Regions from separate parts of the Pseudoalteromonas sp. MER144-MNA-CIBAN-0113 genome, predicted to be linked through region 2. Evidence: predicted binding sites of a transcription regulator. Region 2 holds the regulator's gene; each other region holds the start of a gene.
What was found. Region 2 encodes sigma-54, which starts transcription at its own class of promoters, with help from an activator protein. Its sites were predicted from a motif close to GTTGGCACGNNNNTNGNNT; they were not measured.
Positions count from the first base shown of each region.

Region 1: a site for sigma-54 is predicted at 4,639-4,657, ahead of fliE (flagellar hook-basal body complex protein FliE). Genes of this name have one in related genera too.
Region 3: a site for sigma-54 is predicted at 1,563-1,581, ahead of fliS (flagellar export chaperone FliS). Genes of this name have one in related genera too.
Region 4: a site for sigma-54 is predicted at 4,646-4,664, ahead of AAEY57_RS08225 (TorF family putative porin). Genes of this name have one in related genera too.

Region 1 covers NZ_JBEOOG010000025.1:78-8,079, reverse strand. Annotated here, with positions in the region: gene fliI (flagellar protein export ATPase FliI) at 1-672, opposite strand, end outside; gene fliH (flagellar assembly protein FliH) at 691-1,494, opposite strand; gene fliG (flagellar motor switch protein FliG) at 1,498-2,538, opposite strand; gene fliF (flagellar basal-body MS-ring/collar protein FliF) at 2,531-4,246, opposite strand; gene fliE (flagellar hook-basal body complex protein FliE) at 4,267-4,599, opposite strand; gene AAEY57_RS08635 (sigma-54-dependent transcriptional regulator) at 4,757-6,181, opposite strand; gene AAEY57_RS08630 (sensor histidine kinase) at 6,178-7,290, opposite strand; gene AAEY57_RS08625 (DNA-3-methyladenine glycosylase I) at 7,420-8,002, shown strand, end outside.
Region 2 covers NZ_JBEOOG010000037.1:18,749-26,750, forward strand. Annotated here, with positions in the region: gene lptA (lipopolysaccharide transport periplasmic protein LptA) at 1-395, shown strand, start outside; gene lptB (LPS export ABC transporter ATP-binding protein) at 392-1,117, shown strand; gene AAEY57_RS11135 (RNA polymerase factor sigma-54) at 1,499-2,998, shown strand; gene hpf (ribosome hibernation promoting factor) at 3,025-3,312, shown strand; gene ptsN (PTS IIA-like nitrogen regulatory protein PtsN) at 3,317-3,769, shown strand; gene rapZ (RNase adapter RapZ) at 3,789-4,631, shown strand; gene AAEY57_RS11155 (HPr family phosphocarrier protein) at 4,649-4,921, shown strand; gene mgtE (magnesium transporter) at 5,061-6,419, shown strand; gene AAEY57_RS11165 (YgiQ family radical SAM protein) at 6,507-8,002, opposite strand, start outside.
Region 3 covers NZ_JBEOOG010000066.1:14,281-22,282, reverse strand. Annotated here, with positions in the region: gene AAEY57_RS15070 (sigma-54 dependent transcriptional regulator) at 1-1,253, opposite strand, end outside; gene fliS (flagellar export chaperone FliS) at 1,621-2,016, shown strand; gene AAEY57_RS15060 (hypothetical protein) at 2,016-2,339, shown strand; gene fliD (flagellar filament capping protein FliD) at 2,530-3,954, opposite strand; gene AAEY57_RS15050 (flagellar protein FlaG) at 3,983-4,369, opposite strand; gene AAEY57_RS15045 (flagellin) at 4,469-5,869, opposite strand; gene AAEY57_RS15040 (flagellin) at 6,087-7,490, opposite strand; gene flgL (flagellar hook-associated protein FlgL) at 7,766-8,002, opposite strand, start outside.
Region 4 covers NZ_JBEOOG010000023.1:10,026-18,027, reverse strand. Annotated here, with positions in the region: gene AAEY57_RS08230 (ABC transporter permease/M1 family aminopeptidase) at 1-3,572, shown strand, start outside; gene AAEY57_RS08225 (TorF family putative porin) at 3,867-4,544, opposite strand; gene AAEY57_RS08220 (hypothetical protein) at 4,837-6,000, opposite strand; gene AAEY57_RS08215 (helix-turn-helix transcriptional regulator) at 6,151-6,351, opposite strand; gene AAEY57_RS08210 (hypothetical protein) at 6,360-6,779, opposite strand; gene AAEY57_RS08205 (AsmA family protein) at 7,017-8,002, shown strand, end outside.

The sequences.
Region 1 (8,002 bases), on a different contig from region 2:
TGCAACAACAACTGAACGTTTACGCCCTTCAACACCCAGTATTTCTTCAATAAATTCTTTTACTTCTCGACCACGCTCACCGACTAAACCCACTACAATCACATCGGCTTCACTGCCTCGGGTCATCATGCCTAATAATACTGATTTACCCACACCAGAGCCTGCAAATAAGCCCATGCGCTGGCCTTGGCCGACAGTAATCACCGAGTTAATAGCACGTACCCCCACATCCATAGGCTTACTAATGGGGCGTCTTGCAAGAGGGTTTATTGCATTTTGAGCAAATTTGAGTGTATGTTCTGCATTAATTTTACCTAAGCCATCTAAAGGTCTGCCTAAGCCGTCTACCACTCGACCAAGTAAGCTCATGCCAACAGGCAAACCTGTGTCATTAACTTGGGGGATAACTCGCGCACCAGGAAGTACGCCTGAAATGTGGTCGTTAGGCATTAAATACAAAGTTTGATCGTTAAATCCAACAATTTCAGCGTCAACAAAGCCGTTCATTGTTTCAATTTTACATTGGCTGCCTACCGGAGCGCGCAAACCTTTGGCTTCCAGTGTTAAACCAACCACACGGGTTAAAACGCCCGCAACTGCAGGCGCTGGAATTTTAATATGTCGTTGGTATTGAGATAAGCGTTCGCTTAATGAAGTATCGCTCACAGACATGACACGCCAATAAAAAAGTTAGATACAACTATTATGCAAAAAGCTATCCAACGTTTCTTTGACACGGGTTTTCAAGGTCATATCTAAAGATGATAACGTTGTTTTAACTTCACAACCGCCCCGCTCTAGAGTGGGTTCTGCAATTAATTGCCAATGATTATCTTCAATAGCTTGTTCACCATAACTGGCTTTTATCAGCGTTAAGTCATCTGGATGAAGATGAATTCGAACTTTTTCTTGTTCTGCATTAAGTGCATCAATGCTTTTTTTCAAAGTATGTAAAATAATATCAGGTGATGTTTTTACTTCTTGATAAATAATCGCTTCACTGAGCATAGTGGCTAGCTGTACCAGCTGTTTTTCTGCTTGCTCGTCCACTTTTTTAAGCGGGTCGCTTAAACTATCTAGTAAGCCACGCAGGCTGGTCAACTGCTCATCAATTAAGGGTTTAACGTCTTCTTGGCCTTGTGTTTTACCCAGCTCTACACCTTCTTTGTAACCCGCCTCTTTACCCTCGGTTACGCCTTTGTCAAAGCCATCTATATAGCCTTGTTCGTGCCCTTGTTTAAGGCCTTCTTCGTAGGCATCTTGGCGAATACGCTCCAGCTCTACCATAGTTAATGAAGGCAGCTCTGGTTCTTCCGGTTCTTCTACTTGTTCTTTTGCTATTTCTTTACGGTATAGCTCGGCTAAGGGTGTGCCATAAGCCGTAGAGCGATTGCGAAAGCTTCGCTCATCGGGAGCAACATCAGGAATTGGCCAATTTTTTAATAACTCATCAGCTTCATCTGCATGTAACGGGCGACCTTTAGAGTGACTCATAGGTTATAAGAACTCCTCACCACCGCCACCACCAAGCATAATTTCACCTGAATCAGAAAGGCGACGTGCTGTTGATAAAATTTCTTTTTGCGCCGCTTCTACTTCACTAATGCGCACAGGAGCCATAGCTTCTAAATCATCAGCGAGCATTTCAGCGGCACGTTTTGACATGTTACCCAAAATTTTCTCTTTAAGGGCATCGTCGGTCCCTTTAATGGCTTTCATTAATACATCTTGCGGCACTTCACGCAGGATTGCTTGAATGCCTCTGTCGTCTACATCCATTAAGTTTTCGAAGACAAACATTAAGTCTTGAATTTGTTGCGACATTTCTTCGTCATGCTCACGGATTGAATCCATTAACTGCCCTTCAACATTGGTATCGAGGTAGTTCATGATATCTGCCGCAGCTTTTAAGCCACCCATTTTCGCAGCTTGTGCACCCGCTTGACCGGCAAATTGTTTTTCCATAATTTCATTCAATTCTTGCAATGCTGCCGGTTGTACTTCTTCTAAATTAGCAATACGCATGGTTAAATCGAGGCGCACTTTTTCAGGAAATTGCGCTAAAATTTCAGCCGACTGTTCAGGCTCTAGGTAAGAGAGAACAATTGTTTGAATTTGTGGATGCTCATTACGAATAATGTTAGCCACCTGTTTAGAGTCCATCCATTTTAATGAATCAAGCCCTTTAGCGCCTGAACCCATCACTATTTGGTCTATCAAGCTGGCGGCTTTATCTTCACCTAATGCGGCTGTAAGTGCTTTTTTGATGAAGTCTTCAGACTGAAAACCTATCGTACTAAAGCTTTGAATTTGTTCAATAAATAAATTATGAACCGCGCTAATTTTAGCTTGTGACAAATCATCGATTGCCGCCATGGCCATACCGACCTTTTGCACTTGTTTTGGCTCTAAGTGCTTTAGGATTTGCGCTGCATCTTCTTCAGTTAAGCTCAGCAATAATATCGCGGCTTTATCTACACCATCAAGTTTATCAACATCAAACGCTTGAGGTAGTTGTTTTTGTTCTTGATCAGTCATCTTCTGTTAACCACGCTTTCACTACTTGTGATGATAGTTCTGGTTCATTGGCTACAAGGGCACGAACCGCTTTGAGTAAGTCTTCGTCGCCGTGTAGGTCTGGTAAGCGTAGTGTACCATCGCTTGAGAAGCCAACAGAAGCAGAATCAAAGTCATTATTTAGCATATCTAATGTGCTGTCACCAAGATCAACACCTGAACTAAGAGAATCTTCATCGTATTCTTCAAGTGTATTATCTGGGTAGATTAAGCGTTTAAGCATAGGTTTAACGACAGCTAAAATCAGTACAATAATAACCAGTGCACCTAATACTAAGCGCATCATTTTCATAAACCAATCTTGTTCCCATAAAGGCAACTCAAAATCAAGCGCTGAGTCTTCACGAACAAATGGTACGGTCACTACTTCAAGTGCATCGCCACGTTGCATATCAAAGCCTACGCCACCTTGTAACAAGCGACGAATATTTGACAGGGCTTCAACCGAGCGTGGCGTCATAGTTGTTTCACCATTTTCACCCACCGTAGGCAGGTAATCAACCGCAACAGAGACGCTTATTCTGCGGATCACTCCAGTTTGCTGACGCTTATGTGAAATAGTGGTATCGAGTTCATAGTTACGAGTGGCTTCTTTGTGAGTTCTACTCGGTGAGGTTGCAGTGCCTGCACCGCCCGCCATCGCATCTTCAGGAATAGTTGAGTTAACTGGTGGCTGATTAGTCAGCGCGCCTGGAATACCAACCGCTAGGCCACCAATATTATTTTCTTCAAAGGTCGTTTCACTTCTTACCGCAGGTAAATCTGGGTTGTAACGTTTTTGTGTTTCTTCTACCGCACTAAAGTCCATACTTAAATCTACTTGTGCGGTGTAATTACCTAATCCAACCACGGGGATCAAAATACTGTCGATTTTTTCTAGGTATTCTTGCTCACGTTTACGTTCTATATCGTATTCTTTACGCGAGCGTGCAGCTAAAGAGGTTTGCGAGCCTGAATTTAATAAACGACCATTTTGATCGGTCACAGTAACGCGCGAAGGCTCAAGCCCTTGTACCGCTGAAGCTATCATATCAACAACCGAGTCAACTTCTTCGCCATCTAGAGAGCGACCGCGTTTAAGAGTAAGTACAACAGTTGCAGAGGGTTTTTTCTCTCTACGGGCAAATACATTTTCTTTGGGAATAGCTAACAATACTTTGGCGCGAGTAACATTATTTAGCTCTTCTATAGTACGGGCAAGTTGTTGCTCACGGCCATGTTTAAGGCGCTCACGTTCTAAACGTTGGCTTACCCCAAACCCCATGTCTTGCATAATAATGTCGCTACCTGATGTAGGCCCTTGATCTAAACCTTCACGGGTCATCAATAACTTGATATTTTGATATTCAGTTTCATCCACCGAGACCACATTGCCATCAAGTTGGTAGTCAATTTTTTGTGCATCTAAAAAGTCGAGTGTTTCTATTAACTCTTCAGTTTGCATTTTACCTAAAGGGCGCATATCTGGCTGACGAGCCCAAATAATAACGAAAATAGCAATGGCTAAACAAATAGCTAATGCAACAATCAGGGTAATTTGACGTAAAACATCAACACCGCCAAGGGCACTGAAATAGCCTGATTTTTGCTCTTGTTGATCTTCGTTTTCACTTTGCTCCATCATGCCATCAGCAAGTGCCAGATCTGTAGATTGATTAGATTGCGCCACAATAATTCTCCACTACCTAATTAAACAGGCATGTTCATAATTTCTTTGTAAGATTCAACAAGCTTATTACGAACCTGTACCGTAGCTTCAAATGCCACAGAAGACTTTTGCGAAGCAATCATTGCTTCAGCAAGCGATACGCTTCTGTCGCCATTCTCTACCGCTTTTACTTTTTGCCCTGCGTCTTGCTGAAGTTCATGCACTGTATTAAGGGCATTACTCAACATGTCACCAAACTGTGCTGTAGAGGTTGATTGCACTTGCGTTGGCAAGTTATTAACTTGATTACTACGTGTGGCCTCTGCAGCCATTGATTGCATTTCTTGAAATAAAGCACTGTTTTGAATTTTCATAATTGTCTCTGATAATGCAGTAAACTCTTAAAGAGAATAAAGCACAAAACATGCCAAAAATTAAAATCAATTAAAACAACGCTTTAAGTAAAATAATTAAGCAGTCAGAGTTTTGACAGCCCTAAATTCAAGTGATTGAACTTAGGGCTTATGGGGGTTATGCTGGGAGGGAAATACCTAAATCACGCATTTGTGCTAATTTGTAGCGTAAAGTACGCGGGCTAATACCTAAGGTTTCGGCGACCTCTTTACGTTTTCCTTGGCAGCGTGCCAAGGTTTCTAAAATAATACGATGTTCTTTATCTTTAAGCTCATCTTTGTAACTACCAGTATCGACGGCTAACAAATCATTTTTTTGCTCATCTGCAGGCGCTGCTTTTTCATCATAATAAGCGTTACTGAGACTACTTTTTACAGGCTCAATGTCAGCTTTAGTTTCTGCCAAAAAATGCGTTGGAGCTAGATTTTCGATAAAAATTGCATGCTCATCAATAGTACTGCCACTGCGTAAAATTAAAGCGCGTTGGATAACGTTATCCAGTTCACGAACATTACCCGGCCAGCTATGGCTAAGCAGTTTTTGTTCAGCGCTTGTATCTAGGTACGCCATTGGCTCTTTACTTTTACTTAAATGGCGTTCAATTAAGTGTTTCGCCAGCACAATAATATCACCTGGGCGTTCACACAGAGGCCGCCACAGCAAAGGGAAAACATTAAGTCGATAATATAAATCTTCGCGGAACTGATTATCAGCAACCGCTTCTTTTAACTCTCGGTTACTTGTGGCAAGCACACGTACATCCAGTGCAATGGTTTTACGACCACCTAAACGCTCAACTTCACGCTCTTGTAGTACACGTAACAGCTTGGCTTGCAGGCCTAAATCCATTTCGGTGATTTCATCAAGTAAAATAGTACCGCCCTGTGCTTGTTCAAACTTACCAGGGCAAGCTTGAATAGCACCGGTAAACGCGCCTTTCTCATAACCAAATAAAGTGGCTTCGAGCATATTTTCAGGAATAGCAGCACAGTTAATCGCAACAAACGGTTCATTACAGCGTTTTGATTTGTCATGAATATAACGCGCCAGTACTTCTTTACCAGAGCCACTTGGCCCAAGCACCATCACACTGGCATCTGAACGAGCAACTTTATTAGCAAGTTCGAGTAATTGAATACTACTAGGATCGGCGACAATGGGCCCGTCTGTTTCTTTTTCTTTTTCTGGTAAGTAACGACTCACCATATTCAATAGCACTTCTGGTGCAAATGGCTTAGCCATATAATCAATCGCGCCTAAACGCATTGCCTCAACCGCATCATCAATGGTGGCATAGGCTGTCATCATCAGTACGGGTAAATCAGGGTGATTTAATTTAATACTACGTAATAAATCTAGGCCACTCATTGCGCCCATTTGCACATCACTGACCACCAGTGAAAATACGTCTTTTTTTAATAGCAACATGGCTTGCTCAGCACTATTGGCGGCCATACAGGCTATACCTGACATTTCAAGCGTATCAATTAATGCTTCACGAAGTCCGGCGTCATCTTCTACAACTAAAATAGTGTTACTCATTGTGACTCCCCTAATTTAGATGTGACACTAATAGGTAGCAACATACTAAAAATTGCTCCCCCTTGTGGGTTGTTGTTTGCTTCAACACGTCCCTGATGTGCACTGGCCACTGAACTTACAACGGCAAGTCCTAAACCAGTACCTTGGCTTTTAGTGGTATAAAAGGGTTCAAATATTTTTTCGCTTTGCGCTAAGTCAATCCCAGGGCCATTATCACTAACACTAATGCGGACATAATCAGGGTCTTGCGTATCACGCAAAGCACTAAGATGTACTTGTGCACCACTGCCAATGACTTGAATACTATTATGAATTAGGTTTTGAATTGCGCTTGCCAATGCTGTTTTGTTACCCATAATTTCAATATCGGGTTCAGGTAAGCTCACATTTAATTCGCTATCATTGAGCGCTACCATAGCATCGGCACCGGCTTTAACTTCACTTAGTAGCTGTTGCATCGACACTTGCTCAACAACTTGCTGATCACCACTTTTAGCAAATAACAGCATGTCGTTTACTTGGGTTTCTAAATCTTTTAAACGTGACATTAATTTAGTATGAAAACTGCCGCGAGAAGCTTCGGGTAAGCGTTTTGAGCCTAAATTTGCAGCATACAACATAGCCGCTGATAACGGTGTGCGTACTTGATGAGCCAAAGACGCCACCATTTTACCTAAGGCACTTAAACGCTGCATATGCGCGACTCGCTTTTGTAAGCGTCGGGTTTCGGTTAAATCGGTCATTAGTATAAGTTGCCCAGGCTCAGGCGCGAGTGCAGTAATATCGAGCTTTATTAAGCGTCCATCTTTTAACGACACTTCATGACCATCATCTTGATGAGGACGAAATGAGCGCTGAATAACGCTAAACCACTTCTCTCCTTCTAATGGCTCGCCGAGCATATCGATAGCTATTTGGTTTGCCTTAGCGATCATTCCTTTACCATCAAGTACAATCACGCCCGCAGGCATGGTATCAACCAGATGAGAGAGCCAACTTGCTTGTTGACGCAAATCACTCAACTCACCAACATACTCCTCTTGCAGTAAACATGGGTTATACTGATTAGCAGAAATAAACTGAGGTTTTAGCACACTTGCAAGGGCCATAATCAACTCTCTAAAATAATGTAGATACACTGGATAATGCACAATATGTACCAAAATTATTTCCTTATAATATCAACAATTTAAACAGTTAAAATACGTGCCGTAAAAATGACGCGCTAAGGAATAAGCATGAAAGAAGAAGCTCAGTATCGCTGTCCATGGTTAGATACAACAAAACCTGACTATGTAGAATATCATGATCATGAATGGGGCGTCCCTGTGTATGACGATCAACTACTTTTTGAGTTTTTAACATTAGAATCGGCACAAGCAGGACTCAGCTGGTATACCATATTAAAAAAGCGTGAGAATTATAAAAATGCCTTCGCCAACTTTGATGTACACAAAGTAGCGGCCTTTACTGAACACGATATAGAAAAATTAATGCAAAATGCGGGCATAGTTCGCAACCGCTTAAAAATTGTCGCAACAATTAATAACGCAAAATGCTTTATTACTATTCAAGAAGAGTTTGGCAGTTTTAGTGATTATCAGTGGCGATTTGTTGGTAATAAACCTCAGGTAAACGATTTAGAGACGCTTGCGGATTACCCTGCAGTTACTGAGGCATCGACGTTATTTGCAAAAGATTTAAAAAAGCGCGGTTTTAAGTTTTTAGGCCCAACCACAGTGTATGCCTACATGCAGGCCTGTGGAATGGTTAACGATCATAGTAATAATTGCTTTAGAAAAGAAGAAGTTAAAAAGTTAG
Region 2 (8,002 bases):
TAGGCATTTTTGAGAAAAATGTTGAAATTATTCATGGTAATCGCCGTATCACAGCTGACCGTTTAGAAGTGCATAAACGCGATGACCTAGGCGATAACAAACAGTTATTAATTGCCACAGGCAGCCCTGCATATTTTGAAGAAACACAAGCCGATGGCACCATAATGAGCGCCAGTGCGAATGAAGTGCGTTACGATGTGTCGCTGCGTTTTTTAACCTTAATCGGCGATGCAAGCATTGCTCAAGCAGGTCAAAAAATAACAGCTAAAAGTATCACTTACGATATCGAGCAGCAGTTAATTAGCGCAGAAAAAGACGAAAACTCAACAGACCGTGTACACACTATTTTAGTGCCTGTTGAAAATAAAAAAGAAGATGATAAAGGCCAACCATGAGCACATTAAAAGCAGAGCTATTAGCTAAAAGCTACAAAGGTCGTGAAGTTGTAAAAAACGTTGGCCTAGAGGTTGAAGCTGGCAGTATTGTGGGGTTACTTGGCCCTAATGGTGCAGGTAAAACCACCACTTTTTATATGATTGTAGGCCTTGTCCCTAGCGATAAAGGCAAAATATCAATTGATGATAAAGATATTACTTTATTACCGATGCACAGCCGAGCGCGTTTAGGGATTGGTTATCTACCGCAAGAGTCGTCTATTTTTAGAAAGCTGACTGTTTATCAAAACTTAATGGCTATCTTAGAAACACGTAAAGAATTAAACAAACAACAACGCGAAGATACCTTAAATAATTTACTTGATGAATTTAGCATTCAGCATATTCGTGACAGCCAAGGTATGGCCTTATCAGGTGGTGAACGTCGCCGCGTTGAAATTGCGCGAGCATTAGCAGCAAACCCTAAATTTATCCTTTTAGACGAACCCTTTGCGGGGGTTGATCCTATCTCAGTATTAGATATTAAAAAGATTATAGAGCATCTTAAAAACCGTGGCATTGGCGTACTTATTACAGACCATAACGTGCGCGAAACACTTGATGTTTGTGAAAAAGCCTACATAGTTTCTCATGGGGAGTTAATTGCATCAGGCACTCCTGAATACGTATTAAACGATAAAACAGTACGCGATGTTTATTTGGGCGAGCAGTTCAAGCTCTAATATGTGTGTTATTCCACTAAGCATCTGCTAAGATTAATCATACTTAGGTCTGTTGACCTTTCAAGGTTGAATTTGCAGCAGTCTGTTTGGTATTTAGGCAAGGCAGAGCCTATGTGGTGTGGTATTCCCCATAAATAGGCGATAACGCAGCATCAATGCCAAACAGGCGCTGCCCTTCGGGTTCTGCCTAGGGACGATTTACTCTTTGTTGCCTACATGGATGTAGGTAAGGAGCGTGAGCAGGACGCGGAAGCTTTGCTCGGTTTTGACTTAGCCCACTAGGTTACAAACCTCGCGCCGCAATTAAACCGCCCCTAGTTTGAACAAATTTTAATCCGTAAAGGTCAACAGACCGTAATTTAAAAGGATTGTTAGAGATAAATGAGGCAATCATTACAGCTGCGCATGGGCCAGCAACTTACAATGACTCCACAGTTGCAACAAGCAATTCGCTTATTGCAACTCAGTACATTGGATCTCCAGCAAGAAATTCAAGAAGCGCTCGATAGCAACCCCTTGCTTGAAGTTGAAGAACACGATTACAGCGAAGACACTGCAGGTAAAAACGAACAAAAAGCCGATAACGATGACTTAACGCTAAGTGCCTCAGCTGACGATAAACCTAGCGAGTATGAGCAAGATAGCGGCGAAGCAATGACCAAAGACACCATTAGCGATGATATGGCTATGGATGTTACTTGGGATGAATATATGAGCGCTGCGCCTGCCTCTTCATCGGGCCCAATGCCAGAAGATGAATCTATTTATCAAGGCTCTTCGACTGAAACGCTGCATGAGTATTTAATGTGGCAACTTCAACTGACGCCGTTTAGTCCTACCGATGAAGCGATAGCTATTGCAATTGTAGAAGCTGTGGACGACTCAGGGATTCTAACCCTTGGCTGTGAAGAAATATTAGAAAGCTTTAACCAAGAAAACGACGGCGAAGATGAAGTTGAACTTGACGAAATAGAAGCGGTACTAAAGCGTATTCAACTATTTGATCCAGTGGGAATAGCCGCGCGTAGTTTACAAGAGTGCTTGTGTATTCAGCTAAATCAATTTGATAAAGACACACCTTTTTTAAACGAAACAAAAATGATCTTAACCGATCATATTGATTTACTTGCTGCACGTGACTATCGCACGTTGATGAAAAAAACAAAGCTTAAAGAAGATGAGCTTAAAGAAATCATGACGTTGATTCATACGCTCAGCCCAAAACCGGCAGACACTATTGTTAGAGAAGAGTCTGAATACGTTATTCCTGATGTGTCGGTTAAGAAAGTTAAAGGTCGTTGGGTAGTTGAATTAAACCCAGATAGCATGCCTAAGATCAGAGTAAATAGCCAATATGCAGCTATGTCGCGTACGGTTAAATCAAGTGGTGATAGCCAGTTTATTCGCTCGCACTTACAAGAGGCTAAATGGTTTATAAAAAGCTTAGAAAGTAGAAATGACACGCTACTTAAAGTAACCAACTGTATTGTGCAACAGCAACAGGCCTTTTTTGAACACGGTCCTGAGGCTATGAAGCCTATGGTGCTTAACGATGTGGCTGAAATGGTGGAAATGCATGAGTCGACTATATCGCGTGTTACTACGCAAAAATACATGCATACACCACGTGGCATTTTTGAGCTTAAATATTTCTTTTCAAGCCATGTAAGTACTGAAAATGGTGGCGAATGTTCATCAACAGCAATACGTGCATTAATTAAAAAATTAATCGCTGCAGAAAACTCAGCTAAACCATTGAGTGATAGTAAAATTGCAGATATATTGGCAGAGCAAGGAATTAAAGTAGCGAGGAGAACTATAGCAAAATATCGCGAATCTCTAGCTATTCCCCCGTCTAATCAACGTAAAAGTTTGATTTAAGGCGTACAACAAAGAGGAAAATGTTTATGCAACTGAATTTAACTGGTCGCCATGTAGATATTACCGACTCGCTTAGAGACTACGTAAATAGTAAATTTTCGAAGTTACAGAGGCACACTGATCACATAACGAATGTGCACGTTATTCTCGATGTAGAAAAACTAAACCAAAAAGCTGAAGCAACCGTTCATGTAAGTGGCGCTGAGATTTTTGCCTCTACTGAGCATCAAGATATGTATGCCGCTATAGACTCGCTCATTGACAAGCTAGATCGTCAAGTAATTAAACACAAAGAGAAACTTGCTCGACACTAACACTATGAAACTAAGCTCACTTATCTGTCAGGACTGCAGTAAAGCTGCGGTCCTTTTTAATAGTAAAAAAAGAATTTTAGAATTTATCAGTGAATTGGCTCACAATAAGCTGCCCTATTTAACACAACAAGATATTCTTAATGCATTAACTGCAAGAGAAAAGCTTGGAAGTACAGGCATTGGCCGAGGCATTGCTATTCCACATGGTCGCATGAGTGGAGCTCAAGAGCCCCTTGCTTTGATTTTAGTGAGCGAAACAGCTATTAATTTTGATGCGATTGATAACCGGCCGGTTGACATTTTTGTCGCGTTAATTGTTCCCGATGGCGATAATCAGCAGCATTTGAAGACGCTAGCCACGATTGCTGATAAGCTCAATGATAAAGAATTTTGTAAGCAATTACGAGCAGCAAAATCCGACAATGAGCTGTATCAAGTAATTGTAAGTCAACCGTAGTAACAATTAAGGGTGATAAATGGAATTAATAATTATAAGTGGTCGCTCAGGTTCTGGTAAATCTGTTGCGCTGCGTGTTGTTGAGGATTTAGGTTATTATTGTGTAGATAATATTCCTTTAAATTTATTGCCATCTCTTGTTCGTAGTGTTTCCGACAGCTACAACAAAATAGCCGTAAGTGTTGATGTGCGTAATTTACCTAAAGAGCAGCAACAGTTTAATGAAATCATTGAATATTTACCTGGTTTCACTAAGCCAACGGTGTTTTATTTAGACAGTGACGATCAAACCTTAATTAAACGTTTTTCAGAAACACGGCGTCTTCATCCTCTTTCTATTGATTCACTGCCACTTGATTTAGCAATAAAAAAAGAAAAACAACTCCTTGATGTACTCATTAACCGTGCCGATTATATGATTGATACTACGGATTTAAGTGTGCATCAGCTGGCTGAATCTATTCGTGAAAAAATACTCGGTAAAAAAGACAAACAACTGATCATTACCTTTGAGTCATTTGGTTTTAAGCACGGTATACCCAAAGAAGCAGATTATGTATTTGACGCTCGCTTTTTACCAAACCCGCATTGGGAGCCTGAACTTAAGCCACTCACAGGGTTAGATCAACCAGTAAAAGACTACCTAGCCAGCCACAGCATAGTACAAAAATTTACATGGCAAATTCAAACATTTGTGCAAACATGGCTGCCGCATTTAGAACGAAATAACCGCAGCTATTTGACCATAGCTATAGGCTGTACCGGAGGGCAACACCGCTCAGTTTATTTAGCGCAAACTATAGGTGAAAGCTTTGCAATGAGTCATCCTAATGTAAAAATTCGCCATCGAGAACAAGAATAAAGCTTGAGAGAATATTAATGCGGTTAGAAAACACATTTTTAATAAAAAACAAGTTAGGCCTGCATGCCAGAGCGGCCACTGTACTGGCACAGCTTTCTGTGCAATTTGATGCCTCAATCACGTTATTTCAAGACGATAAACAAGCCGCTGGCGACAGTGTATTAGCACTTATGTTACTCGAAAGCAGTCAAGGCAAAGAAGTTAAGGTAGTATGTGAAGGCCCCGACGCTGAGCCTGCACTTAGCGCAATAGGTGAACTCATCGACCAACGATTTAATGAGCAAGAATAAAAAAGTTCATTATTAACTCATCATCCTAAGCTTAGGTTAATAGTGGTTGAGGTAGTTTGCTCACATAAAGTAAGATAAACTAAAATTGAATAGCATTTATACCCTTCCAGCATGTAATACAATTTAATTAAGGACGCCAATGCCTGAAGCTTTAGAACAAGATATTCCACTACAACAACTAAAACAGGTGACTAAGTCACTAAATAGTGGTCAATTTGTTCAAGTTAGACGCATGCTGGCAAAGACGGCGCCTTGTGATACCGCACTTCTTTTAGAATCATCCCCGCATAAAATTCGCCGTATGCTCTGGCAGCTTGTTGATCCTGATGTACAAGGTGATGTGCTTGAAGAGCTTTCTGAAGATGTACGTTTGGGCATTATTGCGCAAATGGCACCCGAGCACATTGCTGCTGCAACCGAAGACATGGGTCATGATGACTTAGGGGAAGTACTACGTAGCCTACCTGACACTGTTTATAAAGACGTTGTTAGCGCTATGGATATTCAAGATAGAGAACGTGCAACGCAGGCTTTATCGTATCAAGAGCGCTCTGCTGGCGCATTGATGAATATAGATACCGTTACTATTCGCCCCGATGTGACTCTAGATGTGGTACTGCGTTATATTCGCTTACGCGGCGAATTACCTGAGGGTACAGATGACTTATATGTGGTTGATGAAAATAACTGCTTTTTAGGCGCCCTATCGCTGAGCACTTTATTAACCAACCCCCCTGAAAAAATTGTTCATGATTTAATGGATGAAGACTGTGAGTCTATTCCTATTTCAATGGATGAGAGCGAAGTTGCACAATTGTTTGAGCGTCATAACTGGATATCGGCACCGGTTGTTGATGACAACGCACACTTGCTTGGGCGGATCACCATTGATGATATCGTTGATGTTATACGTGAAGACGCTGAGCACAGTTTACTGGGTTTAGCGGGTTTAGATGATGAAGAAGATACCTTTGCACCTGTGTTGAAAAGCTCTAAAAAGCGCTCAATTTGGCTGGGTGTAAACTTACTAACTGCATTGCTGGCTGCAATTGTAGCGAGCTTTTTTGAAAACACCTTAGCTATATTACCAATTCTTGCTGTGCTCAATGGTATTGTCCCGTCAATGGGTGGGGTTGCAGGCAGCCAAACCTTAACTTTGGTTATTCGCGGTATCGCGGTGGGCCATATCAACCAAACTAACCAACGTTTTTTATTATTAAAAGAACTCGCTATCGGCGCGATTAACGGTATGGTTTGGTCTATCCTAATTGCCGGTGTTGTTGCGCTTTGGCAATGGGATTTCAAACTCGGTGGTGTTTTAGCGTTTGCTATGTTTATGAATTTAGTTGCAGCAGGTATTGCGGGTGCTAGTATCCCACTATTGCTTAAAAAAATGAAAATAGATCCAGCACTTGCAGGCAGTGTGGTACTAACCACGGTAACTGATATTGTTGGTATATTTGCCTTCTTAGGTACTGCGACTTGGTTATTGATTTAATCTTTTTATAAACGTTTTTAAACAAAAACACCGCATCAATACGCGGTGTTTTTGTTTAAGCCGATAGTTACTTTACATAAGTTAAGGCTACTTAGCGCGCTGGCGATTACCACCTACCTTAGGTTTAGTGTTGGCTTTTTTAAACTGGTTAAAGCCAGTATGACGAGTCAGCGCAGGACGACCGCCCTTGTTACCTTTTCCGCCTTTGGTTTGTCTTTCATCTCGCCCTTCTTCAGGGACTAAACAGTTAGGTCCTTTACCAATAAGCTTAGCTTTGCCCATGTTACGCAGGGCTTCGCGGATCATTGGCCAACCGGCAGGATCGTGATAGCGTAAAATTGCTTTATGCAAACGACGTTGACGCGCTCCCTTAGGCACAGCTACTTGCTCCGTATTATTTTTAATATTACGAAGCGAGTTCATTTCAGTATGATAAATAGTGGTCGCATTAGCCATCGGTGATGGGTAAAAATTTTGTACCTGATCAAGCTTAAAGTCATTCGATTTCAACCATAAAGCCATGTTTACCATGTCTTCATCTTTAGTCCCCGGGTGAGCAGAAATAAAGTATGGAATTAAATACTGCTTTTTACCCGCTTCTTTTGAGTACTTATCAAATAACGCTTTAAATTCATCATAGGCGCCCATACCTGGTTTCATCATTTTTGATAATGGGGCATCTTCTGTGTGCTCAGGTGCTATTTTTAAATATCCACCAACATGATGGGTTACTAGCTCTTTAACGTAACGAGGATCACGTACTGCAAGGTCATAACGCACGCCCGAAGCAATTAAGATCTTTTTGATCCCTTTAACCTCACGCGCCTTTTTATATAAGTCGATAGTGGGTGTGTGATCGGTATCCATATGCTTACAAATATCAGGATACACACACGACAAGCGACGGCACGTACTCTCTGCTTTTTTGCTGGTACAACGCAGTTTGTACATATTTGCAGTTGGCCCACCTAAATCAGAAATAACCCCCGTAAAGCCCGGCACTTTATCTCTAATTTGTTCAATTTCTTCGATAATCGATTCTTGAGAACGGCTTTGTATTATGCGCCCCTCATGCTCGGTAATAGAACAAAACGAACAGCCGCCAAAACAGCCGCGCATAATATTTACCGACGTTTTAATCATGTCGTAAGCGGGGATTTTATTATCGCCATAACTTGGGTGTGGAATACGCTGGTAAGGTAAACCAAACACGTCATCCATTTCCTGAGTTTCAAGCGGATAAGCCGGCGGATTCACCCAAATAGAACGATCGCCATGACGCTGAAATAACGCCCTTGCACAACCTGGGTTGGTTTCTTGATGTAAAATACGTGATGCATGCGCATACAAAGGCTTATTAACGCTAACCTGCTCAAATGCCGGCAGTTTAACGTAAGTTTTTTCCCACGGCTTAGGACGAGCAGGCTGGATGGTAATTGGTTTTGCAGCTTCTGCTTGTAAATCGATGCCGGCTTGCTTAAATTCTGATTTAGCACAGCCCACATCATCCGCGCCATAAGGATTAGGAATGGGGTCTATTTTACCAATTTTATCAATCGCTGTTGAGTCACTGCCACGCCAAC
Region 3 (8,002 bases), on a different contig from region 2:
GCCGCTTGAGCAAAATCATCTTCGAGATCTATTTCGTCTTCGCTAAATCCGCCGCTAAAAATATCATTAAATGCATCACGCTCCATCAGTTCTTCTGGGTACTGAGGCTCATAAGCTTCAACTTCAATATAGCGGTATTTATTTGGTAAATCAGGAACATCCACCACCTTATCTGGGAACATAATAACCATACGCTCAACTAGGTTCGCGAGCTCACGGATATTACCCGGCCAAGAATGTTCTTTTAAACTATCAATAGCACGCTCTGTAAACTTAGCCGTAGTACCGCTTTGCTCATTTACGCGGCGCATAAGCTCTTTAAGTAGTAATGGTATGTCTTCTGCGCGTTGAGCAAGAGATGGGCTCTCAATAGGAAAAACATTTAAGCGATAGTATAAATCTTCTCTAAATGAGCCTTTTTCTATCATGTTTTCAAGGTCTCGGTGGGTTGCGGCAATAACACGCACATCAGCTTGAATCGCTTTAGTACCACCAACGCGCTCATAGCTGCGCTCTTGTAGCACTCGCAGTAACTTAACCTGCATTTGCAGTGGCATGTCGCCGATTTCATCTAAAAATAGGGTGCCACCTTGCGCCAATTCAAACCGGCCTTTACGTGCTGAAATAGCGCCGGTAAATGCACCTTTTTCATGGCCAAATAATTCGCTTTCTAGTAGCTCTGCAGGAATTGCCCCACAGTTTACTGGTACAAATGGGCCTTTGTTACGCTTAGAAAGCAAATGTACGTTTCGGGCAACTACTTCTTTACCTGTGCCCGACTCACCTAAAATAAGTACGTTAGCATCGGTTTTAGCAACCTGCGTAATTAAAAAGCGTAAATCTTTTACGGCTTTGGTTTCACCAACAAGACCATCAAAGGTGCTTTTCTCTTTATTATTTTTATGTTCATGCGGCAACATGCGCTGATATTGCTGACAGTCGTGTAACAGCTGTGTGGTTATTTCATGAGTAAATGGCTCACATATCAACCCCACAACATTAGCCAAACTCAACAAAGGTTTAAGCGTTTCACCAATGAGTAAAAAAGGAAATGTTGGGTATCGTTTAATTAAACTTTCGTGATCTAAAGACTGCAAAGCACCTAACACCACAATACATTCTTTGTTTTGATAGTGGCTACATGCCTGTTCAAAGTCAGCTTCTGTTTGCAACTGTACCGCCTCACCAATAAAAGTAAGCGATGCGTATAATCCAATAGAGCGATTGTTATTATTATCTAAAATTAAGATCATCTTTAGCGAGCCATTTATTTCACTAATTTGTTTTATTAATCAAATTGTAAGCCAGTTGGGTTTGGATGCAAGCAATAGCGGCGATTTTTTGACATTAACGCCAAAAAACAGACACTGGCCGCACAAAGTCAATACTTTATAACTATTAATTGCCTGGGTAGTTTTAGTGACATACATACTTAGGATGAATTAAACGACATATAATGCGATTTTCAATGATACGATTTCACACAGTAAAAACTCATAAAAACTGCTATTATTATTTAAAGGTGTGACTGTTTTGGCCGATAAAGTAATAGTCAAACTTATGTTGGAACTAAACTTGCTTAGAGTTCTGAACATGTAATTAAAATTTAAGGAATTACCTATGGCTCATGCATCAATCAATAAATACCGTCAAATAACAGTTAGCAGCGTTAAAGAGATGACACCTTATGATCAAGTCAAACTCGTGTTTGTAAATATTGTTGGCAAGCTCTCTGCTGCAAAAGGATTTATTGAACGTAAAGAGTTAGAAAAAAAAGGCAACGCAATCTCTGATTGTATTGTGCTACTTGGTGCGTTGCAGCAAGTGTTAAATTTTGAAGACAATAATGAAGTATCAACTAACTTAGACTCTTTGTACGATTACTGTCAGCGTTGCTTATTAACTGCAAACCTTGAAAACAACATTGATAAAATTGATGAAGTAATTACCTTAATTAAAGAGATTAAGTCAGGCTGGGAAGCAATTCCATTCGAACAAAGAGAACCACAACTGTAATGTCTTTAAATCGGGTTACAAGCTCACAAGTTAAAGATAGTGAGACTCGAGCATATTGCAATGAGCTAGTAAGTTTGATTGCTGACTCAGAAGATTGGGATATTGAGCAAGCGCTGAATATTCATAATAAACTTGATATTCACATAAGTAGCTCACTTTCTAGAGAAAAAACTCATTATTCAGCTACTGAACTTGAGTTTTTAATTAACCTAATAGAACAGCTATCTGTTAAAATAGATAATCAAAAGCAACTATTAGCGGTTAAAATAGTTGGTAATCAAAAAAATAAAAAAGCTGTAAATAAGTATAAATCTAATATTTAAAAACACTTCTTGCCTTAGCTAACCCCCTATTTTATTCCCCTTTACAGAGTGATTAAGCAGATTTTTCACTCTGTATTTTTATTTCCTCAAACCTCACTATAAAACAACACAGTTAGTTACTAACAATCGAACAAACATAAAAAAACCTGACTCATAAGCCAGGCTTTATTTGCTAAACAAAGTTAATTGTTTAGCTAGACTTTTTAGCCACACCCGGTAGGTTAGCTAATTGCTGCTGCAAGTAACCTCCTGTCGAGTTTAGGTTAGCAACTAATATATCCATGGCATTGTATTGGCTATATAGTCGCTCTTCATACTTTTTCATTCGGCTATTAAATGCATCAACTTCATCTTGTAGCTTATCGAGTTGTGTTTCACGCCCTTCAATACGTGAACTAAAAATACCATCAGAGGCCGTATAACCTTTAATAACAGTATCTAACTGGCCAACAAAACCATCACCGTCATTTTCGCCAACAAAAAACGTTTGAATAGCTTGTGGATCGCTTTCTACGGCAGCTTTAAGAGCGTCAGAATCAATACTTAACTTACCTGAGCGCTCAGTTCTAATACCAAAGTTAGCTAAAAAGTCGGTATTACCATTACCCGTGCTAAATTCAGATGTTAACATCGAGCGTACTTGGTTTACAGAGCCTCTAAGTAATGAATCACCCGCAAGTGCACCAACGCCCTCTTCAGCGCTAGAGCGACCGAGCTGATTTGATAAATCAATAAATGCATTAAACTTCTCTACAAACGACTTTAATCCAGCAGCAACATTATTATTATTTTCAGTGATAGTTGCTTTACTTAAATCATCGTCTGCATTGTGAGTTTTTTTGGCATTAATGGTGACGCCCTCAATGACATCTTTAAATTCATTTGTACTGCTTGTCGCAACAAGCGTCCCATCAATCGTAATTGAAGCATCCGTCGCTGCTGTTACTTCGTTTAAGTTTTCAGCATACGTTGTTGATGTTGTATCACTATCATACGCAAGACGAGACAAGCCAGACAAGTCTGTATTACCACCATCACCGACATCATCAACTACAATTTTTATTGCGTTTTCTGCGCCGGTTTCTTTACTTGATAACACTAATCGCTGCCCCGTATCATCGGTAATAATAGTAGCATTAACTGAATCATTGTCAGCAGAGTCATTAATCGCGTCACGTATATCAGCCAGCTTTGCTGTGTCTGACACATTTATGTCAAAACTGTTAGAGCCAGAACTAATCGTGAGCTTACCCTCTCCCACCGCTTCATCGCCAGCTATAGCATTTGATGTTAGCTTTTGGTTCTCAGCCAAACTATTAACTTTAATAGAGTAATTATTGGTTTGCGCGTTTTTTTCAGAGCTTAAAGAAACAAAGTCGTCACTGCCACTGATAGTGCGCTTTTGAAAGTTTTCGATGTCACCCAATGATTCTAGTGAACCATTAAGCTCTTCCAAAGAGGCTTTTAGGGTACCTACTGCAGATATATCGGTAGTAAAGTTTGCTTGCTGTTTAGTTACTCGAGCTTGGTAAGGGCTTTTTTCAGCATTCACTAAAGCAGTTACAATTTCATTAACTTGAAGCCCTGAACCTATACCTTTAAATGAAATATCCATAATAATTACCCTCTTAAATTACTGAAAACTAAACTTTAAAATCAACCAATACACCGGTGGCTTCCGCTAATTTAGCAACGATACCTAATACCTCTTCAGACGGGTACTGCTTAACTAAATCACCACTTTCTTTATCAATCACCTTAATAACATTACGGCCAGAATCTTCGTCGACCTTAAACTGAAGGCTGCGATTCATTTCGCCCATAAAGTCCTGCAATTGCTGTACCACCTTCTCTAGTTTTTCAGGTGATAACTCAGTTTTAGAAATTTCGCTATTACTTGCAGTGGTGGTGATGGGTGTATTCTTTTGTTCATCAGCATTTTGCTTAACTTGTGATGGGGTTTGGTAACTTGAGGTAACCTCACCTTTTTGCGCTGAGCTGATATTTAGATTTAAACTTTGCGTTTCCATAATTCGCTCCTACTATAAAGCGATATAAAGCTTTATACCTATACAAGAAAGGAAGGGTTGCCCCTTCCTTAGTAGTTAAGTATAGAGCTTATTGTTAAATTAACCTAATAAGCTAAGTGCTGCCTGTGGCAACTGGTTAGACTGAGCTAAGATTGTTGTACCAGCCTGTTGCATAATCTGGTTTTTAGTCAGTTTAGCCGTTTCTGCAGCATAATCTGTATCTTCGATACGACTTTTAGAAGCCGACACGTTTTCTGATACGTTTGAAAGGTTAGCAATAGTGAAGCCAAAACGGTTTTGAACCGCACCTAAGTCTGCTCGTTGTGCATCAATTTGCGCAAGCGCCGCATCAATTGTTTGAATTGCATCTTGTGCACCTTGACTTGTTGCCCCAGAAATATCAATAGTTTCAACTGATGTCAAAGAGCTTGTAGAAGCACTAAATAATTCAGTTTCATCGGCAGTTCCATCATTAGAAATACCAATTTTGTTCGGTGATGATAAGTTTATTTCTGATGTTTTTGAAGCCGTTGCTGTAGATGCAGTTACTCCATCAAATGTTAAACCACCAGCTGGAGTACCTGCATCCATAACAGATTCAATACCATCCACACCTGTTGCTTTAAGTGTAATTTCACCAGCATCAGAATCGTAAACTGCATCATACCCATCGGCAACCATATCCTCAGCTAAGCGAGCCATATCACCACCGTAGGTACCTAAATCATAGTTGTCATCGCCAACATTGATTGTTGCGTTATCTGTATTAGTGATACCAGCAATAGTTACTTCTAAGCGAGCTTCAGCAACTACGCCTGTAGCAGCAGCATTTATTTTTGCTGCAGCACCATCAGCACCATCATTAGCCCCAAGAGTAACATCGACACCATTAATATTTAGTGTGCCTGCTGTTATAGCTTCATTTGTAGCCATGTCACCAGCTGCAGCTACTGCGCCAAATACAGAACCAGCACCATCAATTTCATTTGCACCAAGCGCATCTGCTGATACATCACGCAAAGTTACGTTAATTGTTTCGTTAGCGTTTGAACCTACTTGGAATTGTTTAGTACCGAACGAACCATCTAGTAAGCTTGTACCACCAAATTTAGTCGTTTCAGCGATACGAGTAAGCTCTTGCTGTAATGCGCCAACTTCTTTTTGTAGTGCGGCACGAGCGTTTGCATCGTTTGAACCATTAGCTGATTGCAAAGATAGGTCACGCATACGTTGTAAGATGTTTGATGACTCTTGCATCGCACCTTCAGCGGTTTGCGACATTGAAATACCGTCATTCGCGTTACGCTGAGCAACACCTAAACCATTAATTTGTGAAGAAAGACGGTTCGCAATTTGTAGACCTGCCGCATCATCTTTCGCACTGTTAATTTTCATACCAGATGAAAGACGTTGCATTGATGTACCTAATGCTTCGCTAGATTTTGATAAGTTTCTTTGTGCATTTAATGATGCAACGTTAGTATTTACTGATAAAGCCATGTTATAACTCCTGATTACTTTCGTAATGTAACTAATTGATTTTAACCAAGAGCCATCACAATAAAAATCTGTTCAAGCTCCGTTCTAATTAAGTTAACGGCCGTTATAAAATTACCTTTAGCTTTTTTTTAAAAAAAACAGTAAAAACTTTTAATTGATTGAAATACAAATAAAAAAGCCAAGCATATTTGCTTGGCTTTTTTATAACTAGCTGGCATTAGCCACCTAAAAGACTTAATGCGGCCTGTGGTAACTGGTTTGCCTGCGACAAAATAGTGGTACCGGCTTGTTGCATAATTTGGTTTTTAGTTAGGGTTGCTGTTTCAAGCGCGTAATCAGTATCTTGAATACGGCTACGAGAAGCTGACACGTTCTCAGATACGTTAGCAAGATTGGCAATGGTAAAACCAAAACGGTTTTGCACCGCACCTAAGTCTGCACGCTGGGCGTCAATTTGCGCTAATGCAGCATCAATAGTTTGAATTGCAGATTGAGCACCTTCACTAGTTGTACCACTAATATCAATCGCCTCCACTGATGACAATTGACTTAATGAGCTATTAAACATCTGGAGCTCATTTGCTGCTCCATCGTTTGAAATACCAATTTTGCTCGGTGATGACAAATTTATTTCCGATGTTTTTGAAGCTGTTGTTGCTCCCGCAGCAGTTCCATCAAACGTTAATCCACCAGCAGGCGTACCAACTGCTTCCATTACAGATTCAATACCATCAACACCTGTTGCTTTTAGGCTAATATTGCCTGCAGCTGGGTCATAAACAGCATCATAACCGTCAGCCACCATCTCTTCTGCTAGGCGCGCCATATCACCACCAAAAGTGCCTAAGTCATATTCATCATCGCCAATTTTTATAGTTGCATTATCGGTACTCGTTATCCCTGCGATAACAACATTTAGACGAGCCTCAGCTGTAACACCAGCCGCAGCTCCATTAATAGAATTAGCTACACCATCAGCGCCATCATTTGCTCCAATTAAAACATCAGTACCGTTGATATTCAGTGATCCAGGAGCTACAACTTCATTTGCAGCCATACTGCCTGCAGCTACTACACCAAATACAGTTCCTGGCCCATCAATTTCGTTGGAACCAATAGCATCGGCAGCAACATTACGTAAACTTACATTAATGGTTTCATTCGCATTTGCACCTACCTGAAACTGTTTAGTACCAAAAGTGCCGTCAAGTAAGCTGGTGCCACCAAATTTAGTGGTATCTGCAATTCGAGTGAGCTCTTGTTGCAGGGCTGCTACTTCTTTTTGCAGTGATGCACGGTCAACCGCACTATTTGAACCATTCGCCGATTGCAGTGATAAGTCACGCATACGTTGCAGAATATTTGCTGACTCTTGCATTGCACCTTCAGCAGTTTGCGCCATAGAAATACCATCGTTGGCATTACGCTGAGCAACCGTTAGGCCATTAACCTGAGACGTTAGTCGGTTGGCAATTTGTAAACCTGCAGCATCGTCTTTTGCGCTATTAATACGCAAACCAGATGATAGTCTCTGCATTGAGGTTTCAAGTGCCATGCTAGATTTAGATAGATTGCGTTGCCCATTAAGTGATGCAACATTTGTATTTACGCTTAAAGCCATTTTACCATCTCCTAGTTTCAATCAGAATGTGGTTCAAAATATTTAAGCAAAAACCACACTGTCTATGACTAGTTGAATGCATTACTTGTGCCAACTAGTAAAAAAAGATTAACCCTATGTTTTAAAACAACTAAATAACACTTATTGCGGCTTTAAATTAGAAGTTAGCGATTTTTTGACAGAAGATAAAAAGGGGGTGACAGTTTTTTGCCGCTTCGTTAAGGCAAGTTATTACCTACTTTTCTCGTATAGTAATAACCTGCCTTGGATGGTATTTATAAATAATCGAATAATGAAAGTTTAGCCAAGCGACCAAAAGTCGCTTGTGAAGCCTGTAAACCAGACTCTTGTTTAGTAAGTTCACTAATAGCTGCAGCAGGATCAATTTCAATTAAGCTCGCTCTGTTTTCTTGATTATTAATATCTAGAGCACTGTTTGAATCGGTCACACGCTCCACCACGTTCATACGCCCACCTAGGCCAGCCTGAGTAAACACAATTTGCTCACTGGC
Region 4 (8,002 bases), on a different contig from region 2:
TTAATATGCTCGCGTTTGAACTGCGCTATTTTGTGCGCCAACCTTCGTTTTATGTGACGTCATTAATCTTCTTTTTTATGGCGTTTTTTATAAGCTCTAGTAGTAAGCTTCCGTTAGGCGGGGCTAATGTTCATATGAACTCGCCTTATACCATTATGGTTTTAACGGTTACCTTTTGTACGCTTGCTATGTTTTTAGTGGTTAACTTTGTTGCCAGCTCAGCTATTCGCAACAGTGAGAGCAAAATGGATGAGTTGGTGTTTAGTAAGCCGGTTAACCCTCTTGCTTATCAATCTGGGCGTTTTTTTGGTGCTTACTTAGTGGTGCTAGTTGTTTTTTTAACGGTGCCGCTGGGTGTGTTTTTTGGATCGCAATTTGGTTTATTGGTTGGCTGGCTCGATAGTGAGCTAGTAGGCCCTAATAAGTTAATATATTACACAGCCCCTTTTTTATATTTAGCAATACCCAGCTTGTTAGTACTTTCGGCTATTTTTAATAGTGTGGCTGTGTATTTTAAAACCATGATGGCGGTATATGTTACAGCTGTAGTGATTTTTATAACCTATCAAATAGCGGGCATCTACTTTGATGACTTAGCATTTAGAGATATTGTTGTATACGCCGATCCATTTGGGTCAGGTTCGTTAATTGACTTAACCCGTTATTGGACTGTAAGTGATAAAAATACCGAAGTGTTAACGCTCTCGGGCGATTTTTTGATTAACCGTATTTTGTGGATAGCAATAAGCTTAGCGATGTTTTTTGGCCTAGGGAAGTTAGGTAATCGCGTAGTAACTAAAAAACAAAAAAAACAATTTGCTGTATCTACGTTTGTAAAAAATAAACAAGCAGCACTTATTAGCAAGGCTAAAAATTACAAATCAAAAGGGATCAATACGCAATCGCAACTAGTAATGCGCAGCTTATTTGAACTTAAGCAGGTTATATTAAGTGCGCCTTTTATGATTTTAGCCGGTGTAAGTATTACTATGTTGCTTGTGCCACTCTTTGCTCCTATTGGCGCGTATGGCACAACGGATTGGCCACTGACACAAAATATGGTGAGCATCATTCAAAACACCTCTAGCTTATTTATGTTTATCATTATTGCTTATTACAGCGCAGAGCTGGTTTGGCGGGAGCGCCACAGTGGTATGGGCGATATTGTTGACAGTTTCCCAGTTCATAACAGTGTGTTTTGGGTATCTAAAATTATTGCGTTAATCACTGCGGTGTGTGGTCTTTATTTAGTAGGTATGATGTTTACCATTGCAGTACAACTATTTAAGGGGCAATTTAATCTAGAGCTTGGCCAGTACTTATTTAGGTTAGGTTACCTTACGTTACTGCCTTTAATTATGATGGCTATTTTGGCGTTCTTTTTGCAAATAATTAGCCCTAATAAATATATAGGTATGGGGTTATTTATTCTGTATTACATTGCCCAAATGGTAATGGGTGCTTACGGATTTGAGCATCACATGTATCACTTTTCGCAAAGTAGTAGCGTACCGTATTCTGATATAAACGGTTACGGACACTTTTTACAAGGTGCGCATTGGTACACCTTATATTGGGGCGCATTAAGTGTATTTTTGGCTATTGTTGGGTTTGCTTTATGGCATCGCGGCCCGTCGCAAACATTGCGCACTCGCTTATCTTTAATACGTTACAACATGTCTTTAAAAGGTCAAATTGCTGCCGCTATAAGTTTATTGGTATTTGTGGGAGCAGGTTATAACATTCATCACAACACCCGTGTGCTCAACGAGTTTGTAGCAAGTGATGATAACGAAACTCTACAAGTAAGCTATGAACAAGAGTTTTCACAATACAAAGATTTGCCACTCCCTGTAATAACCGATGTTAATTTACACATTGATATTTACCCTAAAAAGCGTGCATTAACCGCCGTTGCAAAAATTAAGTTTACTAATACCGCTAACGAGCCAATAGCCCGTGTGTTAATTAACGAGCCTAACCACGCTAAAAGCTGGGATGTAAAAATGGCCGGCGGTAAAATAGTAGAGCGTTTACCTGAGTTTGATATGGTATGGTTTGAGTTTGAACAACCGCTAATGCCTAATGAAGTTCGCGAAGGTGAGCTTTCAGTTTCCCGAGAGCATAACGGTTTTGTTGATAGGTATTCAGATACTCAGCTGGTGTATAACGGTACATTTATAAATAATAGAGAGTTATTACCGAATTTTGGTTATCAAAGGTATTTTCAAATTGCGGATAAGTATGAGCGTCGTAAGCACGATTTACCCGAACTTGAACGTGCGCATAAACTAGAAGACAGCCGCTATTATACGCAAAATGAGTTTGGTCCTGATAATGGGTTTATAAGCTATAAAGCAACGGTAACTACCGATGAGTCGCAATTTGCAATTACACCTGGTTACTTAAAAAGTGAGAGTGTAAAAGACGGGCGCCGTACTTTTGTTTATGAAATGGATGCCCCTATTTTAAACTTTTATTCTGTGCTTTCGGCTGAACTTGAAAGCAAAAAGATTGAGCATAACGGTGTAAATATTGAAGTGTACTACCACAAAGATCATGCATGGAATGTTGACCGTATGATTGAGTCGGTACAAGACTCAATAGATTACTATACCCAAGCATTTGGCCCGTATCAGCATAAGCAGTTACGTATTTTTGAGTTTCCAAAATATCGCTCATTTGCGCAAAGTTTTGCCAATACAGTGCCTTACTCAGAAAGTATTGGTTTTGTTACAGATTTAAGGGATGAGAGTAAAATTGACCTCCCTTATTATGTAACCGCACATGAAGTGGCGCACCAATGGTGGGGACATCAAGTATCAGGGGCTAATGTAGAGGGCAGTGCCGTTATATCAGAAACGCTCTCCCAATACAGTGCGCTTATGGTGTTAAAAAAACGCTTTGGCGCCGAGAAGCTACGTAAGTTTTTAAAATACGAGCTAGACAAATACTTAATGGGTCGTACAGGGGAAGCGTTTGAAGAAATGCCGCTGTATAAAACGCAGGCTCAGCAGTATCTTCACTACAATAAAGGCTCTGTTGTGATGATGGCGCTATATGATCGCTTAGGTGAAAAACGCTTAAATGCAGCACTTAAAGCATTTTTGAATGAGTTTAAATACCAATCAACGCCATACCCCACCACACTCGATTTACTCAGTTATTTAAAACGAGATGCAACAAAAGCAGAGCAACGCTTTATTGATGATCAGTTTAAGTATATAACACTTTATGAGCTTGAAATGAAAGAGGTATCGATTACAGGTAGCACTGATAGCGAGGGTTTTTACACGGTAACACTGAGCGTTGAAGCAACGAAACAGCGTGCCGATGGCCAAGGTGAAGAAACCGAACAACCACTTGATGAAATGATTGATATTGCATTATTCAATGATGATCCTGAAAACCTTCTAGCTGAAGACTTTGTGATTTATTCACAAAAACATCAAATAGTGTCTGGTGCAAACACCATCGAACTTAAAGTAAAAGAAAAACCCATGTACGCTGGGATAGACCCTTACATTAAGCTTGTAGATAAAGACAATAAAAATAATTTAGCTAAGTTTTAACGCTAAGTGATTTAAAGGCCGCATTTCGTGCGGCCTTTTGTTTTAGCGAATTGGTATAAAAAGCTTATTTGAAACAGAGAATATAATGCCAATACACAATAATGCTTATTTAAGCGAGTTAGCATAACGCGGAAATATTTAACGGCAGCTAGGTAGTCGTTGATTGACCGAGGCGGGTAATATAGTAGGGCGCTTTAGTAGCTAATCCTAGAGAGGATTACGAGCATTTTTAAACCGCTCTAAACGAGAAAGGGCCTTGCGGCCCTTAGTGTTGCAGCAAGTAACACATTCTTTTTATAAGCTAAAGTCGACAGCGTAGGCTACATAAGCTTTTACATCTGAGCCGTCCATGTCGTTATCTGATAGGCCAAAAGTAAAACCATCTTTAGACACCGAAATACCATAATCAATAATATTGTCATCACCGATGAAATCGCCTGAGTAATGACCTATATGTAGCGCCATTTCTGTGCCATTACTACCAACAGCAAAGCTGTAATCGGCGTTTAAATACAATGAATCACCAAAATCAGTACCGTCACCATTGGCAGCAGAAGTTGCAAGTACGGCTGCACCAAATGTAAAACCTTGCACACTAATGCTACCGTAAACTTCAGAAAAATCTGCATCTGCACCTGATGCCGCATCAGGGTACGCATAATAGATATACCCTACGTCATAACTTACGTTTTCATTAATAGCGCCGCCAAAACCTGCGTATAAGTCTAGTTCGTAGGTCATTTCATCAGCCCAAGACGCATTTGACGCCCACGTACCCGCATAAAAGCCAGATTCATTAGCGTAATCAATACCGCCAGATACAGCTGCATCGCCCCCAGTTTGCTCTTGTCCGCGCCATAAGTAGTTTGAAGTGGCTGCTGCATTTGCTGTTACTTCAGCAAATGCAGTAGTTGATGTCATTCCTGTTAATGCCAATGCACTGATCAATATTGTTTTTTGTAGTTTTAGCATGTCTCATTTCCCATTGTATGATTTTGCACGCCAAGGCTTTTTATTATGAACGACTACAACCTTTTGTTTGGCGGCATTTTATTATGTTACTAATGGGGTATTTGCACTGTGTGTGCCAAATTAAAATTATTCGTTTATAAATTATTTTTATTATTTAAAACAATGTATTGAAAATAATATGAGGTAGGGATAGAAAAGTAATTATTTAGCAGGTTCACTTTGCTGGTGCAAAAAATAGCCTAGCCGCACCATCAAAGCGCTGCTAGGCTATTTTATTTTTCTTGTGGGTTAATTAACCAAAAATGGCACGCATTAGGGTAATTGTTTCGTTTACACCACGGCCTTTTTGTACTTCGCTAATAATAGAGTCACGTTTAGCACGAATATGCTCTGGAACATCATCAGCAGCAAGTGCGCGGTCCACTAATATTTCAGCCGATTCTTTGCCGCGGCGTGGCGCTTTACTGCTGCTCGAAGTGCTACGTGTAGGTTTATTTAGTAGCTTAATGTAGTTAGAGTTATCTGCAGTATTAGTATCTGCATAATAAAAAAAGCAAGGTATTAGCGCTTTTATATCCACTAACTTAGTTTCTAGTTCATTACCTGCATTGGCCATTTTAAACCATGACATAGCGTGAATGCTTTGTACTACATCTTGCCAGTAACGCTCAAAGTCACGGTTATTTAATTTGGTGATACCAAGTGCGGAGCAAAGTGCATCTAAGCGACTGTTACTAATCGGTGTAAATACATCAGGGCGGCGCATTGCTAATAAGCGGGTGGCAGGCGCCAGAGTTGGTTTTTCATCACTACCATTAAATGCACTCAAGTAAGCAATTACAAATTGTTGGTAATTACCTAGCGCTACATCACCCTCAAGTGGAATGTTGCTAAGGGCATCGTCGAATGCACCTGGCAAATCAGCCAGCATCTGGTGAAAACCTTTGGCGCTTTTGGTAGAGGCAAACCATTCTACATCAAAGTTATAAGTACTCGGATCGAGTGATGCCATATGCTTACCGCTAAAAGCGAGTAAGTCTTCAGGGATCATATCTTTTAACGGCTTTTCACGCAGGCCTGCAATATAAGTAGTTAAACGTAGCTGCTCATCAAGTGCCACCAGTTCTTTATGTTGCTCTACAAACATACTCACTACTGGCCAAGGCGCGACACGTAGTGTTTTTAACTGCAAAAAGCTAATTGCTGAAATTAATAAATCATGAAGTTTCTTTAAAGTTGGTAACTGATTGGTTTCAAGTAAATCATGATTGATACGGTCACGGCTAGCATGTAGTAATTCGTAACACCAACCTAAGAAGTCTTCAGGATGATTTTCTATTTTCACCGCCATCAGATTTAAGCTGATCTCAGAAGCCTGTTTTAAAATATTTTGATAAATCTGGCCTTCTTGTTCGCCTAATGCCATTTGTGAAGGTGAAATGAGCAGTTTTTTCATGCCTGATGGTACTCCGGTTAGATACATTTTTCATGTTGTTCAATTTTAGCGCAAAACGCCCTAAAACAACAGGGCTGTGCATCATACCGAAGAATAGAAGGGATGCAATCAAGATAGTTCTGAAAATCTCAAGATTGCATCATTGCTGTATTAATCGTGCTCATCGAGTATAAATAGACTCTCAACCGAGGTATTAAAGTGCAGTGCTATTTTCAACGCAATGATCACCGACGGTGTAAAGCGCGATGTTTCGACCGTACTAATGGTTTTGCGCGAAACATTAATCGCATCGGCTAGTTCTTGCTGCGATAGCCCCGCGGCTTTGCGAAATTCTGCTATATGGTTTTGCACATTAACTCCTAATCACGACTTTGCCAAAGGATGGAAATACCGTACACCAAACTCATAACAGCTAAGTAAAAAGTAGCCATCATACTATGCGATACTTGTAACGCGAGACTGTCAGAGCATAAATATATTGTGCCCATGCTAAATAACAGTGCTAGTACAACATGTTTATAGGCAATCGTATCTATGGTGTTTAAATACTCATCTTTATAAGTCAGGCGGTAACTTAATTTCCATGTAAAACCGCCTCTGATCACAAACATAAAGAATGAGCCAAGAAAAGCTGCACTTCCTAAAAACAACAACGGTACTGATGTGTGATTAAGTATGGGGTAACCACTGATAATTAGTAAAGTTACACCCATGAATATGGAAAACCATGCGTTTTGCGCCATAAATTTTTCTTCGGTTTTAATATCTTGTTGTTTCATAATATCCATCCTGTGAAAGTTTTAATTTGTGTTTTTGTAACCTACAGGTATCAATGTAACCTTGAGGTATCATTTGGTCAAGTTATTTTTGTAACCTAAAGGTATCAAAATGTTTCAAGGTGAATTTATATTGCAGGTGTAACAGCGAGGAAATGGCTTTTTTATAGCTATAGCAATGATTTTAATGCTAACTCCCGCTATGATAAGAGTATTATTTGCACATTTGAAAGGACCATCATGAAAACCTTATTTAAAGTTATTGGCGTTATACTGTTATTGCTTGTTGCTTTAATCGTTGCAGCGCCGTTTTTAATCCCTACCGATGCAATCTTTAACAAAGTTTCGCAACAGGTAGAGCAAACCACAGGGCGAGCTCTGACCATTAAAGGTGACAAAACCTTATCTGTTTTTCCGTCATTAAAACTTGAGCTTGAAGATGTGCACTTTGCCAATATGAAAACGGGCTCACGCGCTGATATGGCAAGCATGCAGCAACTGGCAATTCATATTCCGTGGTTTTCGCTATTTGGTGGTGAACTGAAACTAGAAAAGTTTGTCATTAATGAACCAAATATTCTGCTAGAAACCGATAAAAGCGGCAAAGCAAACTGGCAGTTATTTGATGCTGTGGCCAAGCAACCAGAGCAACAAACTCAAGCGGGAGAGGCAGTCAAACTACCTGAAAACTTTGATATTCAATTAGGTGAAGTCGCTATTTATGGCGGGTCATTTACTTATTTAGATGGTCAAACGGGTGCTAAACAACAAATTAGCGATTTAGAACTGGCTATATTACTGCCTTCACTGCGTAAACAGCTTGAAGTAACCGGTGCTATTACTTATATGCAAGAGCGATTTGAGCTTGATGTAAAACTTAATACACCAGCAAAAGCGATTGAAGGCGCCACATTTAATGTAAAACAAACGCTTAACTCACGTTTAGTAGATCTAATGTTTGATGGCAGCATAGCCAAACAAGGCCAAGACATTAAAGGACTTTTAACACTTAACGGTGATTCGGTTAAAAATATTGCTAACTGGCAAGGAGTTGACTTAAACGCTAAAAACAATGCGTTTAACGCCTTTAGCATCAATGCCGAAATGCACTTACTCGGTGAAGAGTTTAACTTAACTGAATTAGTAGCAACGCTCGATGCACTCGAGATTAAAGGTAAAAGTAAGTTAAATTTAGGCAGTCGCTTAGCTGTTAATGCTGATATTGA